DNA from 3 places in the Streptomyces sp. P17 genome. Region 1 is predicted to be linked to each of the others. Evidence: riboswitches for the same ligand, from Rfam matches in the RefSeq annotation. Region 1 holds a riboswitch; each other region holds the start of a gene.

What was found. A riboswitch is a leader RNA that binds a small molecule or an ion and turns the genes downstream of it on or off. The one in region 1 is predicted to bind cyclic di-AMP.
Region 2: another riboswitch for cyclic di-AMP. It lies ahead of RMT89_RS24740 (NlpC/P60 family protein); the one in region 1 lies ahead of RMT89_RS12245 (transglycosylase family protein).
Region 3: another riboswitch for cyclic di-AMP. It lies ahead of RMT89_RS01645 (M23 family metallopeptidase); the one in region 1 lies ahead of RMT89_RS12245 (transglycosylase family protein).

Annotation. Positions count from the first base shown of each region.
Region 1 is NZ_JAVRBF010000015.1:20,341-25,758, forward strand. It holds gene RMT89_RS12225 (Ppx/GppA phosphatase family protein) at 1-151, opposite strand, end outside; gene RMT89_RS12230 (DUF501 domain-containing protein) at 148-678, opposite strand; gene RMT89_RS12235 (septum formation initiator family protein) at 702-1,178, opposite strand; gene eno (phosphopyruvate hydratase) at 1,263-2,543, opposite strand; gene RMT89_RS12245 (transglycosylase family protein) at 2,843-3,511, opposite strand; cyclic di-AMP (ydaO/yuaA leader) riboswitch at 3,516-3,691, opposite strand; gene RMT89_RS12250 (transglycosylase family protein) at 3,868-4,842, opposite strand; gene RMT89_RS12255 (cytochrome P450) at 5,036-5,418, opposite strand, start outside.
Region 2 is NZ_JAVRBF010000039.1:66,357-71,774, forward strand. It holds gene RMT89_RS24720 (M23 family metallopeptidase) at 1-5, shown strand, start outside; gene pcrA (DNA helicase PcrA) at 54-2,528, opposite strand; gene RMT89_RS24730 (hypothetical protein) at 2,592-2,774, opposite strand; gene RMT89_RS24735 (ScyD/ScyE family protein) at 2,925-3,554, opposite strand; cyclic di-AMP (ydaO/yuaA leader) riboswitch at 3,935-4,105, shown strand; gene RMT89_RS24740 (NlpC/P60 family protein) at 4,114-5,304, shown strand; gene RMT89_RS24745 (tellurite resistance/C4-dicarboxylate transporter family protein) at 5,403-5,418, shown strand, end outside.
Region 3 is NZ_JAVRBF010000002.1:94,986-100,403, reverse strand. It holds gene RMT89_RS01650 (pitrilysin family protein) at 1-1,101, shown strand, start outside; cyclic di-AMP (ydaO/yuaA leader) riboswitch at 1,316-1,479, shown strand; gene RMT89_RS01645 (M23 family metallopeptidase) at 1,492-2,256, shown strand; gene RMT89_RS01640 (GntR family transcriptional regulator) at 2,445-3,131, shown strand; gene RMT89_RS01635 (HPr family phosphocarrier protein) at 3,269-3,550, opposite strand; gene RMT89_RS01630 (GNAT family N-acetyltransferase) at 3,727-5,418, shown strand, end outside.

The DNA of each region.
Region 1 (5,418 bases):
CGAGCCGCCCGGTCCGATCGACCCCCTGCCCGAGCCGCACGATGGTCATACGACGGTCCAGATCGACGAGTTCACCCTTGGCCGGGTCGGCATCGGCGACGAGGAGACGGATGGAGTTCGTACCGCAGTCGATCGCGGCGACGCGGGTCACTGGACGTCCTCCTGAACCTGCGTCACACACGCGCCCTTGCGCCACCACTCCGGCAGCATCGCAAGAGCCTCGTCCCCCAGCGGATTCACACCGGGCCCCGCCGCCAGCGAGTGCGCCACCAGCACATGCAGACACTTCACCCGGTCCGGCATCCCGCCGGCGCTCGGGAAGCCCTTCAGCTCCTCGATCTCGTCACGGCGCCGAACGTAGTCCTCATGCGCGGAGCGGTACGCGGCGGCCAGCTCGGGATCCGTCTGCAACCGCTCGGTCATCTCCTTCATGACCCCCTCCGCCTCCAGCGTCCCGATGGCGGAGTTCGCCTTGGGGCACGTCAGGTAGTACAGCGTCGGGAAGGGCGTACCGTCCGGCAGCCGAGGCGCCGTCTCCACCACATCCGGCTGCCCGCAGGGACAACGGTGCGCGATGGCGCGCAGCCCACGCGGCGGCCGGCCGAGCTGCTGCTTGAAGGCCTCGACATCCGCGTCGGTCGGCTCGGTACGCGGAGTAGAGGGCGGGGGCGTTTCCATACCAGTCTTTCGTCTCTGTCTGTCTATCGATCGGCGGCGTCGGACTTGTCGACCCCGTCCCAGACGTTCGCGTACCAGGGCCGGTCGGCGGCGCCCAGGTCGGTGCGCGCCTGCTTCGCCGCGTCGGGGTCGACCACGATGAAGCCGGTCTCCCCCGGCATCACATAGTGCAGCCGCTCCCGGATCCGCTGCTCCGCGTACGCGTCGTCCTGCCAGCGTGCCTTGAGATCGCGCAGTTCCTCCACCCGCTCCTGGGCCTGCTGCTTCTTCCGCTCCAGATCGGCGATCTCGGAGCGCTGGGCGACGTACTGCCTTATCGGGTAGGCGAGCGCGACGACCAGGGAGCAGACGACGAGGGCGAGCAGGGCCGCGCGGCCGGTGAGCCGGGAGCGGCGGGCCTGCCGTTTGGTCTGGGAGCGGTAGACACGGGCCGCCGTCTGCTCACCGAGCAACCTGATCCTGGTCGCGGTGGAGAAACGGTCCCGCTCCTTGACGGCCATCGCTCACTCCCGTTCACACGCGCGTACGTCCCCGCACACGGTACGGGACCGGGTACGGGGACGTACGTACGACGGGCTAGGCCATTAGCCCTTGAAGCGGGGGAAGGCCGAGCGACCGGCGTACACCGCGGCGTCGTCGAGGATCTCCTCGATGCGCAGCAGCTGGTTGTACTTGGCGACGCGCTCGGAGCGGGCCGGGGCGCCGGTCTTGATCTGGCCGCAGTTGGTGGCGACGGCGAGGTCGGCGATGGTGACGTCCTCGGTCTCGCCGGAGCGGTGGGACATCATGCACTTGAAGCCGCTGCGCTGGGCGAGCTCCACGGCGTCCAGGGTCTCGGTGAGCGAACCGATCTGGTTCACCTTCACGAGCAGCGCGTTGGCCGCGCCGTCCTCGATGCCACGGGCGAGGCGCTCCGGGTTGGTGACGAACAGGTCGTCGCCGACGAGCTGGACCTTGTCGCCGAGCTTGTCGGTGATGGTCTTCCAGCCGGCCCAGTCGTCCTCGAACAGCGGGTCCTCGATGGAGACGAGCGGGTACGCCTCGACAAGTTCGGCGTAGTACTCCGTCATCTCGGCGGCGGAGCGCTCCTTGCCCTCGAAGGAGTAGACGCCGTCCTTGTAGAACTCGGAGGCGGCGACGTCGAGCGCGAGGGCGATCTGCTCGCCGGGGGCGTAACCGGCTTCCTTGATGGCCTCAAGGATGAGGTCGAGGGCCTCGCGGTTGGAGCCGAGGTTCGGGGCGAAGCCGCCCTCGTCGCCGAGGCCGGTGGACAGGCCCTTGGCCTTCAGCACCTTCTTGAGGGTGTGGTAGACCTCGGTGCCCCAGCGCAGCGCCTCGGAGAAGGACTCCGCGCCGATCGGGGCGATCATGAACTCCTGGATGTCCACGTTGGAGTCGGCGTGCGAGCCGCCGTTCAGGATGTTCATCATCGGCACCGGCAGCAGGTGCGCGTTCGGGCCGCCCAGGTAACGGAAGAGCGGGAGGTCGCTGGCCTCGGAGGCGGCGTGGGCGACGGCGAGCGAGACGCCGAGGATGGCGTTGGCGCCGAGGGAGCCCTTGTTGTCGGTGGCGTCCAGGTCGAACATCGCCTGGTCGATCAGGCGCTGCTCGGTGGCGTCGTAGCCGACCAGCTCGGGGCCGATCTGCTCGATGACGGCGAGGACGGCCTTCTCGACACCCTTGCCCTGGTAGCGGTTCGGGTCACCGTCGCGGAGCTCGATGGCCTCGAAGGCGCCGGTGGACGCGCCGGACGGAACGGCGGCACGACCCGTGCTGCCGTCGTCGAGGCCGACCTCGACCTCGACCGTGGGGTTGCCTCGGGAGTCCAGGATTTCCCGGGCTACGACGACGTCGATGGACGGCACGAGCATCTCCTTCTTGGGATGTGACGCTGGAAGTGCGGGGCAGTGAGCCTTGCGACTAGAGCCTAACCGCCTGAGGGACATCGGCCAGCCGACCGACCGTCCCGTGGACAAGGACAGACGGTACTCATTGTTTCTCAGCGGAACAAAGGAACGGTGAATTACCGGAAAAGAAAACCCCGCCCCGGTGCGTACGGGGGAACACGCACCGGAGCGGGGAGCCCGTGGGGACGGGGGTGGCCCTCACGAGGCCTCCAGTATGGAGGCCACGGATATGAGGGTCCTGTGGTTCGGCTACGGGATTACTTGAGGTCCAGCTGCTGACCGGGGTAGATCAGGTCGGCGTCCTCGACGATGTCCTTGTTCAGCTGGAAGAGCTTCTCCCAGCCGCCCTTGACGTCGTGCTCCTCGGCGATGGTGCTGAGGGTGTCGCCCTTGACGACCTTGTACTCGCCGTCGCCCTTCTTGACCTTCTTGCCGGTCGGGGTGGTGACGGTCTTCTGCGCCTTCTGCGCCGGACGCTCGGTCGAACGCGAGGCGGGCTGCTCCTCGGTCGAACGGGTCTCGGTGCTGGTCTCGGCGGAGCCGCCGGTGTACGCGGCGCTCGACAGGCCGGTGCCGCAAACGGGCCAGGCGCCCTTGCCCTGGCCCGCGAGGACCTTCTCGGCGATCTCGATCTGCTGGGCCTTGGAGGCCTGGTCGGCGCTGGAGGCGTACTGCGTGCCGCCGTACGCGGCCCAGGTGGAGGCGGAGAACTGCAGACCGCCGTAGTAGCCGTTGCCGGTGTTGATGGACCAGTTGCCGCCGGACTCGCACTGGGCGACGGCGTCCCACTCGGAGGCGGTGGCGGCGGAGGCGTTGCCGGCCGCCATCAGCGGGGCGGCGACAGCGGCGCCGGTGACGCCGGCGATGGCGATGGCGCGGGTGGCCTTGGACGGACGACGGTGCTTGCCCTTACCGGAAAACAGCATGGATCGATCCCCTCACCGACGCCTGCGAGGTGAGCTGTCGGGTTCGGGCCGGTTGAGTTGCCCGGCCGCGCACTCGTGCGCGGCTTCACCCCAAGCCGGTGCCGTCTGTTGAGCTGCCTCAACTGCCGGTCCCGGCGCTTACCTTGGGTCCCCCGCTCCTGCCTACGGCGCATGACGCGACGACTGTTCCCGTACGGCCGCTGGCAGGATTCGGCGTTGCGGCAGCCGGGGCTCGTGTTGGCGAGCGGTCCTGACCGTAGACAGGCGATCCGCGGAATTTCAAAGACGATCAGGGCTTCTGAGACTCATCCCACACTTTCGCCAAACCGGACATTCGGCGCGAAGCGTGACGTGAACTACCCCTGCTTTTCGACCGGTTCGACCCCTACTTCAAGGGTCTGACCGGGAAGGATGAGGTCAGGGTCGGCGCCGACGGTCGACTTGTTGGCGGCGTAGAGGCCGCGCCATCCGCCGTTCAGGTCAAGAGAGTCGGCGATGCCCACGAGACTGTCGCCCAAGCGGACGACGTACGACCCGTCGGTGGCGCTCTCCTCGGTGGTTTCCTCGGCGGGCTCGCCGCGGTGGCGGCCGGTGCCGGTGGAGCCGGTGCCGGTGGAGCCGGTGTCGGTGAGGGCGGAATCGCCTTCAGTCTGACCGGAGTTGTCCGAGTTGTCCCGCCCGGAAGTGGCTGTGGATTCGCTGTCGGTTCCCTGAGAGGCGTCACTCTCGGGGGATCCCGAGGGCTCCGCCGACTCCGTGGCGTCAGGAGACTCGGGGGACTTGTCCGACTTGGTCGAGTTGTCCGTCACCTCGGGTGACTGGGGCGCACTGGACTTCGCGTCGGAGGAGTCGCCATCGAGGGAGTCCAGCAAACCAGACGAGTCGGGCGAAGCGGAGGAGTCGGGTGAAGCGGGCTCATCGCTCGCCACGCCCGTGTCGATGTCCACCGAACCCGACTCGGCGTCAAGGCCGGAGAGCGGGCCGCAGGTCGGCCAGGCGGCGAGACCCTGGTCGGCGAGGATGCGCTCGGCGACGGCTATCTGCTGGGAGCGGCTGGCCTGGTCCGCGCTGGCGGCGTACGTCGTGCCGCCGTACCGCTCCCAGTTCTCCTGGGTGACCTGGAGACCGCCGTAATAGCCGTTGCCGCCGTCCTCGCTCCAGGAGCCACCGCTCTCGCACTCCGCGACCCGGTCCCATGTGGTGCCCTCGGCCGCGCTGGCGCCCGAGGCGCCGAGGAGCGGGATGGCGATGGCGGAGCCGGTCACTCCGGCCGCGACGATGAGAGCGGGAGCCTGGCGGGGGCGACGGTGACGACCGTTCCCGGAGAGCATGCGAGGGCCTTTCGGAGACAGCGGGGACCGGCGCGGTGCCGGTGAGGCGAGGCGCCGCGCTGACGAGTGAACGTATCGGCAGACGATCACTTGTCACAAGTTAATGCCGCGCAGATCACGTGAAGATCACAGACTTGAGGGTGTGTCACGTTTGACCTGACGGTCCGTCGAGCGGGCCTGGGCGTGGGCCGGTTCAGGCACTTGGGGTGAACTCGACCGGAAGCGTGCGCAATCCGCGCATGATAAGGCCGCCGCGCCAGCGCAAATCGGCCGGTTCCACCGCGAGTCGGAGGTCCGGGAGGCGGGTGAGGAGCGTGGCCAGCGCGGTCTGGCCCTCCAGGCGGGCGAGCGGGGCCCCCAGGCAGTAGTGGATGCCGTGGCCGTAACCGAGGTGCTGGTTGTCACGGCGGGAGAGGTCGAGCGTGTCGGGCTCGGCGAACCGCTCCGGGTCCCGGTCGGCGGCGGCGAGAACGACGAGCACCGGGTCACCGGGGGCGATGTCCTGGCCGCCGATGGTGAGGGGCTGCGTGGCGAAGCGCCAGGTGGCGAGCTCGACGGGGCCGTCGTAGCGGAGGA
Region 2 (5,418 bases), on a different contig from region 1:
CATAACGTGCCTGTGCGCCCCCGCCCTTCAGCGGGGGCATACACATGTGCCCGCTACAGCTTCTCCACCGGCGCGTACCGCAGCAGCAGCCGCTTCGGCTTGTCGCCGAAGTCGATCGTCGCCTCGGCGTTGGCGCCGGTGCCCTTGACCGCCATCACGGTGCCGAGCCCGAACTGGTCGTGCGTCACCCGGTCCCCGACCGCCAGCGAGACCACCGGCTTCTCGGAGGTCCGCCGGGTGGCGAAGCCGGACGCGCCGGAGGCCGAGGAGCGCGAACGGGACGACGACAGCGAGGCCGCCACGCCCGAGGCGGGACCGGAGGACACCGGCGAGGTGGCGCCGGTGCGCTTCCAGTCGACGTGCTGCGCCGGGATCTCCTCCAGGAAGCGGGAGGGCGGGTTGTACGACGGCTGCCCCCACGCGCTGCGCATCGACGAGCGCGTCAGATACAGCCGCTCACGCGCGCGTGTGATGCCGACGTAGGCGAGCCGCCGCTCCTCCTCCAGTTCCTTGGTCTGGCCGAGGGCGCGCATGTGCGGGAAGACGCCGTCCTCCATGCCGGTGAGGAAGACGACCGGGAACTCCAGGCCCTTGGCGGTGTGCAGGGTCATCAGGGTGATGACGCCGGAGCCGTCCTCGTCCTCGTCGGGGATCTGGTCGGAGTCGGCGACGAGCGCGACGCGCTCCAGGAAGTCCGCGAGACCGCCCGGGGTCTCCTCCGCCTCCTGCTCGAACTCCAGGGCCACGGCGGCGAGTTCCTGGAGGTTCTCGATCCGGGTCTCGTCCTGCGGGTCGGTGGAGGCCTGCAACTCGGCGAGATAGCCGGTGCGTTCGAGCACCGCCTCCAGGACGGTCGCCGGTCCCGCGCCGGACTCGACGACCGTACGGAGCTCCTCCATCAGCGTGTTGAAGCGCTTGACGGCGTTGGTGGAGCGGGCGGCCATGCCGTACGCCTCGTCCACGCGCTTGAGGGCCTGCGGGAAGCTGATCTTCTCGCGCTGGGAGAGGGCGTCGATCATCGCCTCGGCACGGTCGCCGATGCCCCGCTTCGGGACGTTCAGGATGCGCCTGAGGGGGACCGAGTCCTCCGGGTTGGCCAGGACGCGCAGGTAGGCCAGGACGTCCCGGACCTCCTTGCGCTCGTAGAAGCGGACGCCGCCGACGACCTTGTAGGGCAGGCCGACACGGATGAAGACCTCTTCGAAGACACGGGACTGGGCGTTCGTCCGGTAGAAGACGGCTACGTCTCCGGCCTTCGCGTCACCCGCGTCCGTGAGGCGGTCTATCTCATCGGCGACGAACTGGGCCTCGTCGTGCTCGGTGTCGGCGACATAGCCGGTGATGCGCGCGCCCGCGCCCGCGTTGGTCCACAGGTTCTTGGGGCGGCGGGACTCGTTGCGCTCGATGACGGCGTTGGCGGCGGTGAGGATCGTCTGGGTGGAGCGGTAGTTCTGCTCCAGCAGGATCGTCGTCGCGTCCGGGTAGTCCTCCTCGAACTGGAGGATGTTGCGGATGGTCGCGCCGCGGAAGGCGTAGATCGACTGGTCGGCGTCACCGACGACGCACAGCTCGGCGGGCGGGATCTCGGCCTCGGGGGGCACGTCGACGGGGTGCTCGGAGGTGCCCACCAGCTCCCGCACCAGCGCGTACTGGGCGTGGTTGGTGTCCTGGTACTCGTCGACGAGGACATGCCGGAAGCGGCGGCGGTAGTGCTCGGCGACGTCCGGGAAGGCGCGCAGCAGATTGACCGTCGTCATGATCAGGTCGTCGAAGTCCAGCGCGTTCGCCTCGCGCAGGCGGGACTGGTACATCGCGTACGCCTGGGCGAGGGTCTTCTCGAAGCCGTCGGTGGCCTGAGCCGCGAAGTCCTCCTCGTCGATCAGCTCGTTCTTGAGGTTCGAGATCTTGGCGCTGAAGGACTTCGGCGGGAAACGCTTGGGGTCGAGGTCGAGATCCCGGCAGACGAGTGCCATCAGCCGCTTGCTGTCGGCGGCGTCGTAGATCGAGAAGGACGAGGTGAAGCCGAGCTTCTTCGACTCGCGCCGGAGGATCCGTACACACGCGCTGTGGAAGGTCATCACCCACATCGCGTTCGCGCGCGGGCCGACGAGCTGCTCGACGCGCTCCTTCATCTCGCCCGCGGCCTTGTTGGTGAAGGTGATCGCGAGGATCTGTCCGGGGTGCACATTCCGCTCGGCGAGCAGATAGGCGATGCGATGGGTGAGCACGCGCGTCTTGCCGGAGCCGGCGCCGGCCACGATGAGCAGCGGGGCGCCGGAGTGCACGACGGCCGCGCGCTGGTTCTCGTTCAGCCCCTCGATGAGCGCGGCCGCGTCGATGGCCGGGCGCGGGGCGCCGTCGCGGTAGTAGGCGTCCCGGTCCGGCGGCACGTCGAACCTCCCACCGAACAGATCGTCCGGAACCGGCTCCGGAGTGTGATCGTCCTCGGGCGGCGGCGGGGCTTCTTCCTCGTGCCCACGAGGGGTCTGGAGGTCCGCCAGGAAGCTGTCGTCAAAGAGGCTGCTCATCGCTCTCCGAGTCTAGGGCTCCCCACTGACACCCCGCCGCCGCCCTTGGGAACATCGCCCGAATCAGAAGCCGAGGATCTTCCAGACCTGCCCGCCGGGTGTCTTCTCGCCCTCCATGACGGTGCCGTCACGGTCCGCGACCGCCCAGGCCGAGACATAGACCTTTCCGTCGCACGGGTCGACGGTCACGCCCGCCGGGAACGGGACCTTGACATCCGTCCGCTTGCCGCCGGAGACCTTGGTCACGACGCCGTTGAACAGCTGGCTGACGTACAGATCGCCGCTGCCGTTGACGGCGGCCGCTGATCGGGCCGAAGCCGGACTTCCAGCCGAGGATCTTTCCGGCCCAGGGGTCGACGCGCCACACGCGCGCGGTGGGCTTCTCGGTGAGGCCGTTCAGCTCGCCGACGTAGAGCTTGCCGTCGGGGCCGAGGCGAGGGACGTGGGGACGGACTCGCGGCCGTTGTGGTCCGGGAAGACGGTGAAGGGGCGAGCCTTGCCGGACCCGGAGATCTCGACCAGGTCGTTCCCGGCCGCGTCCGCGACGGTCTTCCGCCCGTCGGGCAGGGCGAGGACGGCGTACGGGTTGGACTCCAGGTTCGCCTTGTGCGGGTTGTACCTCAGTTCCACGGCGGAGACGTCGGCGGCGATCCCGGCCTTGCCGTGACCGATGCGCAGCAGCTTGCCGAGGGTGTTCCAGGGCTTCTTCGTGGGCACCCCGGCCTCCGGCGGGACGAAGGTCTCCACGGCCCACACCTCGCCGTACAGGGCGGAGACACCGTCGACGCCGGTGGCGAAGCCGCCGTCCGGGGCGGCGCCCGAGGGCAGCCCCTTCACCACCCTGTGGTGCTTCCACGCACCCCCGTCCCAGTAGATCTTGGTGACGGCGGAGGTGAGACCGATACAGGTCTCGCCCTCAGGCCCCTCCCCGATGCACTTCTTGCCGCCCCGGCCGGCCTCGGCGACGTACAGCCGCCCCTGGTCGTAAGAGAGCTGGCGCGGATTGTCGAGTCCGCTCGCGATCACGCGGACGACCGGGCGGCTTTCCCCTCCCCCGCTCGCGCCCCGGCGGGCGCGATGCCCGCGGTGGCGGCGAGCGCGACGCCGGTGGCGACGACGAGTGACTTGCGCTTCCTCATGCCCGTCACCCCTACTCACCCACCGCGGCTCACACGACCACGGCCGGCTGGAAGCTAGCGCCCGGAAGCGGGCGGACGACGTCACTCCGGAGAAAATACGTACAAGTCGGCGCAGATCCGTCCGGATTGACCACGCCCAACGACGCCCTGACCTAAGGTCACGAAAATGTATCGGGCATATCACCCATCAACCTTCACAGGGGCCACACGAGTTGGCTACCGTGCCGGGCAGGCCGTACGACCCCCACCGGCGAACCTCGCCGGGCCGCGCGGCCTCCGCCGAGTCCGCTGCCCGCCCACGGCAGCCGGAGCCGGGGACCCACCGAACTTGGGGTGAATCGACCCGACTCCCTTACGGGAAAAGGTCGTAGGGCAACCCTTCCTAACCACCCGCCCGAACCCGACAGCTAACTCGGTAGGCGGACCATGGGAAGGAGTCGCCTCCCTTGGCGTCGCACCGCAAGTCGCCTCCGGCGGGTACGCGCGTAGCAGGCATACGGACCCCCGCCCTTGCCACGGCCGCCCTCACCTCCGTGGCCCTGCTGTCCCAGACGGCCAACGCCGGCCCGGCCACGGACGACAAGCCGAGCCTCGAAGAGGTCGAGAAGAAGGTCGACGACCTCTACCGCCAGGCGGAGACGGCGACCGAGAAGTACAACGCCGCCAAGGAGAAGACCACCAAGCAGCGCGAGCAGGCCGACACCCTCCTCGACGGCGTCGCCAAGCGCACCCAGAAGCTCAACGACGCGCGGGAGGAACTCGGTTCCCTCGCCGCCGCGCAGTACCGGACCGGCGCCTCCGCTCCCGGCACCGCGACGTTCCTGCTGGCCGACTCCCCGCGAGACTACTTCGACCAGACCCAGCTGATGAGCCGGATGACCGGCCGTCAGAAGGAAGCGGTCGACGACTACATCACGCAGCAGTCGGCGACGATGAAGAAGCGCACGGAGGCCACCGAGAGCCTCCAGACGCTGAACGAGTCGCAGAGCGATCTGAAGACCGCCAAGTCCACGGTCCAGAAGAAGCTCGCCGACGCGCGGGAGCTGCTGTCGCAGCTGACGGCGGAGGAGAAGGCGCGGCTCGCCGAGACCGAGCGCAAGCGCCAGGAGGAAGCCGCGCGCAAGACGGCCCAACTGGCCCAGCAGCAGGCGGAGGAGGAACAGCGCCGCCAGGAGGCCGCGGAGGCGGCGGCCCAGCAGCAGGAGAACACCTCTTCCGGTTCCGCAGAGACCTCCACCGGCAGCACGGAGTCCGAGTCCGCCGCCGACTCCACCTACGCCGCGAAGGCCGAGAAGGCGATCGCCTTCGCGCGCGCGCAGATCGGCAAGCCGTACGTCTGGGGCGCCACGGGACCCGACTCCTACGACTGCTCCGGCCTCACCCAGGCCGCCTGGAACGCCGCCGGCATCTCCCTCCCCCGCACCACCTACGACCAGGTCAACGTCGGGACCACGGTCCCCGTCTCCAGCGCCCGGCCCGGCGACCTCGTCTTCTTCTACGACGACGTCACCCACGTCGGCATCTACATAGGCAACGGCATGATGATCCACGCCCCGAAGCCCGGCGCCTACGTCCGCGAGGAGTCGATCTTCTACGACGGCGAGGGCTCGATCCACAGCGTGGTACGGCCGGCCTGAGGCGACGCGGCGCGCGCGGGGGTGATTCGGTGCCCCGTTTCCACACCCACGCGCGCGTGCCCCCTCGTAACCCGGGCCGCGCTCCTTAGCATCGGCGCATGTCCGGCACCTCTG
Region 3 (5,418 bases), on a different contig from region 1:
GCCACCCTCGACGCGCACGCCGACCACCCCGGCGTACGCCTCTCCCTCGAAGTGCCGGTCTCCCGCCTGTCCAAGGCGCTCGGACTGCTCGCCGACGCGCTGAGGGCGCCCGCCTTCGCCGACAGCGAGGTCGAACGGCTGGTGCGCAACCGCCTTGACGAGATCCCGCACGAGCTGGCCAACCCCTCCCGGCGCGCTGCCAAGGAGCTGTCCAAGCAGCTCTTCCCGGCCACCGTGCGCATGTCGCGCCCGCGCCAGGGCACCGAGGAGACGGTCGCGGCCATCGACTCCGGGGCCGTACGCGCCTTCTACGAGCGGCACGTCCGCCCCGCCACGGCCACCGCCGTGGTGGTCGGCGACCTCACCGGCACCGACCTCGACGCGCTCCTCGCCGACACCCTCGGCTCCTGGACCGGCTCCTCGGCCGAGCCGCGGCCCGTACCCCCGGTCACCGCCGACGACACCGGCCGCGTCGTCATCGTGGACCGCCCCGGAGCCGTCCAGACGCAGCTGCTGATCGGCCGCGTCGGCCCCGACCGGCACGACCGCGTGTGGCCGGCCCAGGTCCTCGGCACGTACTGCCTCGGCGGCACCCTCACCTCCCGCCTGGACCGCGTCCTGCGTGAGGAGAAGGGCTACACCTACGGCGTGCGCTCCTTCGGGCAGGTCCTGCGCTCCGCCCCCGACGGCACCGGCGCCGCGATGCTCGCCATCAGCGGCTCCGTCGACACCCCCAACACCGGTCCCGCCCTGCAGGACCTGTGGACCGTGCTGCGCACCCTCGCCGAGGGCGGGCTCACCGACGCCGAGCGGGACGTCGCCGTACAGAACCTCGTCGGGGTGGCGCCGCTGAAGTACGAGACGGCCGCCGCCGTGGCGAGCACCCTGGCCGACCAGGTCGAGCAGCACCTGCCGGACGACTACCAGGCCACGCTGTACCGCCAGCTCGCCGCGACCGGCACCGTGGAGGCCACCGCGGCCGTCGTGAGCGCCTTCCCGGTGGACCGTCTGGTGACCGTGCTGGTCGGTGACGCGGCGCAGATCAAGGAGCCCGTCGAGGCCCTCGGCATCGGTGAAGTCACCGTTGTGACAGCCGAGTAGACACACCCTCGGACGTGAACGCGCGATCACGCGCGTGTGGGGCCCTGGTGACGGAAGCGTCACCAGGGCCCCCTTATGTCCGAATTGAGGGAGAGGTTGCCTGTCTGACCTGTGGCATGCGCTACAAAAGCCGTGATCCGTTTGGGGATTGAAAGTTGCCCCGTTTAGCGTCGTGCGGGCTGTCCGTCAGGCAGTGCGCCGCATCCGCGGCACCGGACAGTCATCGCCGAGTCCCCGTACGGCGCGAGCCAGGGGAGCCGGGGACCCACCGCAGTCCCTGGGGTGAATCGGACGCCCGCGCGTGAGCGAGGGGGTCCGTAGGAGACCTTCCTGCTCCGAACCCGTCAGCTAACCCGGTAGGCGAGAGGGAAGGAAAGGACCACCCACTTCATGGCGTTCACGCGCGCCACCGGGAAGCACCGTCGTCCCAGCAGGATGCAGCGCACCACCGCCCGCGCGGCGGGCGTCGCGGCACTCACCACCACCGGCGTCATCGGAACCCTGTCGAGCCCCGCGCTCGCCGCGGACATCTCCGCCGAGCAGACCGCTCTCACCCCCGTCATCACCATCGGCGACTCGGTCGCCGCGCAGATCGACGCCCAGGCCGCCGCCCAGCAGCAGGCGGCCGACGAGGCCGAGGCGAAGCAGAAGGCCGAGGAGGCCGCGCGCAAGAAGGCCGCCGAGGCGGCCAAGAAGGCGCGCGAGGCCAAGGAGCGCGCCGCCCGCGAGGCCGAGCGCAAGCGCCTGAACACCTTCGTCTCCCCGGTCTCCGGCTCCTACGTGTCGACCAGTTACAAGGCCGGCGGCGCCCTCTGGTCCTCCGGCAGCCACACCGGCGCCGACTTCCACGCCTCCAGCGGCACCTCCGTCCGCTCGGTCGGCATGGGCACCGTCGTCGAGGCCGGCTGGGGCGGGGCGTACGGCAACCAGATCGTCATCAAGATGCACGACGGCACGTACACCCAGTACGCCCACCTCTCGTCCATCGGCGTCTCGGTGGGCCAGAGCGTCACCCCGGGCCAGCAGATAGGCCTCTCCGGCGCCACCGGCAACGTCACCGGGCCCCATCTGCACTTGGAGGCCCGTACGACCGCGGAGTACGGCTCGGACCTCGACCCCGTCGCCTACCTCCGCTCGCGCGGCGTGAACGTCTGACGACACCCGCCACCGCTTCCCGGGACCCCGGCTCGCCGAGCCGGGGTTTTCGGCGTTTGTGAGCCCTCGCTGTCCAAAAAATATCCATGGATTCCGGCCCGCCATCGGAAATTCCGGCTCACTGCAATAGAGTCACTGAACACACGTCAGTCATCGACGTTTCACGGGGATTAAAGCGGAGGTCGGTCATGCGTATTCCGGCGCATTCGGTATGCACGGCGATCCGGGACGACATCGTCGCCGGTGTCTACGAGCGCGGCAGCCGACTCACCGAGGAACTGCTGGCGCGCCGCTACGGCGTCTCGCGCGTCCCCGTCCGGGAGGCCCTGCGCACGCTGGAGGCGGAGGGCTTCGTGGTGACCCGGCGGCACGCGGGCGCGTGCGTCGCGGAACCCACCGAGCAGGAGGCCTCCGACCTGCTGGAGATGCGCTCGCTGCTGGAGCCGCTCGGCGCCGCGCGGGCCGCCCAGCGGCGCACCGAGGCGCATCTGAAGGTGCTGCGCGGCCTGGTGAGGCTCGGTCAGGAGCGGGCCAGAAGGGGCAACAGCGAGGATCTGCGCTCCCTGGGCGGCTGGTTCCACGAGACGCTCGCCCAGGCCTCCGGCAGCCCCGCCCTGACCTCGATGCTGACCCAGTTGCGGCACAAGATCGCCTGGATGTACGCGGTGGAGGCGCCGGCCAGTCCCGCGGAGACCTGGGCGGAGCACGGCGCGATCGTGGACGCGGTGGCGCGCGGGGACAGCGAGCGCGCGCGGGCGATCACCGCCGTGCACACAGAGCGCTCCAGCGGTACGCACAGGCTGCGGTTCCCTTCCGGCGGGGAGCGTGTGAGGAATTCGCAACATCCCGTAAACATGTCTGGCCTGCGGCATTAACATGCGCGCCGTATACAAAGAGGGTGTAATTTCCGGGGGATTATTTTCGCTGCCCGGAAGCGGAAATGGCGAAGGGCCCGCCCGGTAATTCGGGCGAGCCCTCGATGGAAGCGGCGTGTGCCGCGACCGGAAATTACTCAGACGGTCTCGGGAAGCTCTTCGAGACCCTCGGAGACCAGCTTCGCCAGACGGTCGAGGGCGATGTCCGCACCCTCGGCCTCGGAGGCGAGCACGATCTCCTCGCCGCCCTGGGCGCCCAGGCCCAGAACCGCCAGCATGGAGGCCGCGTTGACGGGGTTGCCGTCGGCCTTGGCGATCGTCACGGGGACGCCTGCGGCCGTGGCGGCTCGGACGAAGATGGAGGCGGGGCGGGCGTGGAGGCCCTCGGCCCAGCCGACGTTGACGCGGCGCTCAGCCATGTGATGCTGCCCTTCAGGTTCTCAGGTTGTCTAGACCAGTGTTCCACACGTGAAGCGTGTCCGGAACGGACCTTCGTCCCGTCCCGTGCAGCCGTCGGACCGCGGCCTCGATCCGACACTCGTCCTCCACAGACTGCCTCGCGCCGTTGTCGTACGCGAGCCGTACTCTGGGCCCCATGCAGAGCGCGTCGGACCGGCACGAGTACCCCGCCCACTGGGAAGCCGACGTGGTGCTGCGCGACGGCGGCACCGCGCGCATCCGCCCCATCACCGTTGATGACGCCGAGCGCCTGGTCAGCTTCTACGAGCAGGTCTCGGACGAGTCGAAGTACTACCGCTTCTTCGCGCCCTACCCGCGTCTGTCCGCCAAGGACGTCCACCGCTTCACGCACCACGACTTTGTGGACAGGGTGGGACTCGCGGCCACGATCGGCGGCGAGTTCATCGCAACCGTACGCTATGACCGCATTGGCGCCGACGGTCTGCCCGCCTCCGCCCCCGCCGACGAGGCCGAGGTCGCCTTCCTCGTCCAGGACGCCCATCAGGGGCGCGGGGTCGCCTCCGCCCTGCTCGAACACATCGGCGCGGTCGCGCGCGAGCGGGGCATCCGGCGGTTCGCCGCCGAGGTGCTGCCCGCCAACACCAAGATGATCAAGGTGTTCACGGACGCCGGGTACACCCAGAAGCGCAGCTTCGAGGACGGCGTCGTCCGCCTGGAGTTCGACCTGGAACCGACGGACCGCTCGCTCGCCGTGCAGTACGCGCGCGAACAGCGCGCCGAGGGGCGCTCCGTGCAACGGCTCCTGGTCCCCGGCTCGGTGGCCGTCATCGGTGCCGGCCGCGCACCCGGCGGTGTGGGCCGCGGCGTCCTGGACAACATCCGGGAGGGCGGGTTCCAAGGTCCGCTGTACGCCGTGAACCAGGCGTTCCCCGAGGGGCTGAAGGAGCTCGCCGGGGTGCCCGCGTACCGCTCGGTGCGCGACATCGACGGCCATGTGGACCTCGCGGTCGTCGCCGTGCCGGCCGAACAGGTCCCCGAGGTCGTCACCGAGTGCGGTGAGCACGGCGTCCAGGGGCTGGTCGTGCTCTCCGCCGGGTACGCCGAGATGGGGCCGGAAGGCCGGGAGCGTCAGCGCGAACTCGTCCGGCACGCGCGCGCGTACGGCATGCGGATCATCGGTCCGAACGCCTTCGGCGTCATCAACACCTCCTCGGGCGTACGGCTGAACGCCTCGCTCGCGCCGGAGATGCCGCGGCCCGGGCGGATAGGGCTGTTCGCCCAGTCCGGCGCCATCGGCATCGCGCTGCTGTCCCGGCTGCACCGGCGCGGCGGCGGGGTCACCGGCGTCACCGGCGTCTCCACCTTCGTCTCCTCCGGCAACAGGGCCGACGTGTCCGGCAACGACGTACTCCAGTACTGGTACGACGACCCGGACACCGATGTCGCCCTCATGTACCTGGAGTCCATCGGCAACCCGCGCAAGTTCACCCGGCTCGCCCGGCGGACGGCGGCGGCGAAGCCGCTGGTCGTGGTGCAGGGCGCGCGGCACGGCGGCGCGGCTCCGCAGGGGCATGCCGTCCGCGCGACGCGGCTGCCGCACGCCACCGTGTCGGCGCTGCTGCGGCAGGCCGGGGTGATCCGGGTGGACACGATCACCGAACTCGTCGACGCGGGGCTGCTGCTCGCGCGCCAGCCGCTGCCCGCCGGGCCGCGGGTGGCGATCCTCGGCAACTCCGAGTCGCTGGGGCTGCTGACCTACGACGCGTGCCTCTCCGAGGGGCTACGACCGCTGCCGCCGCTGGACCTGACGACGGGGGCGTCGGCGCAGGACTTCCGGGCCGCGTTGTCCCGGGCGCTGGCCGATGAC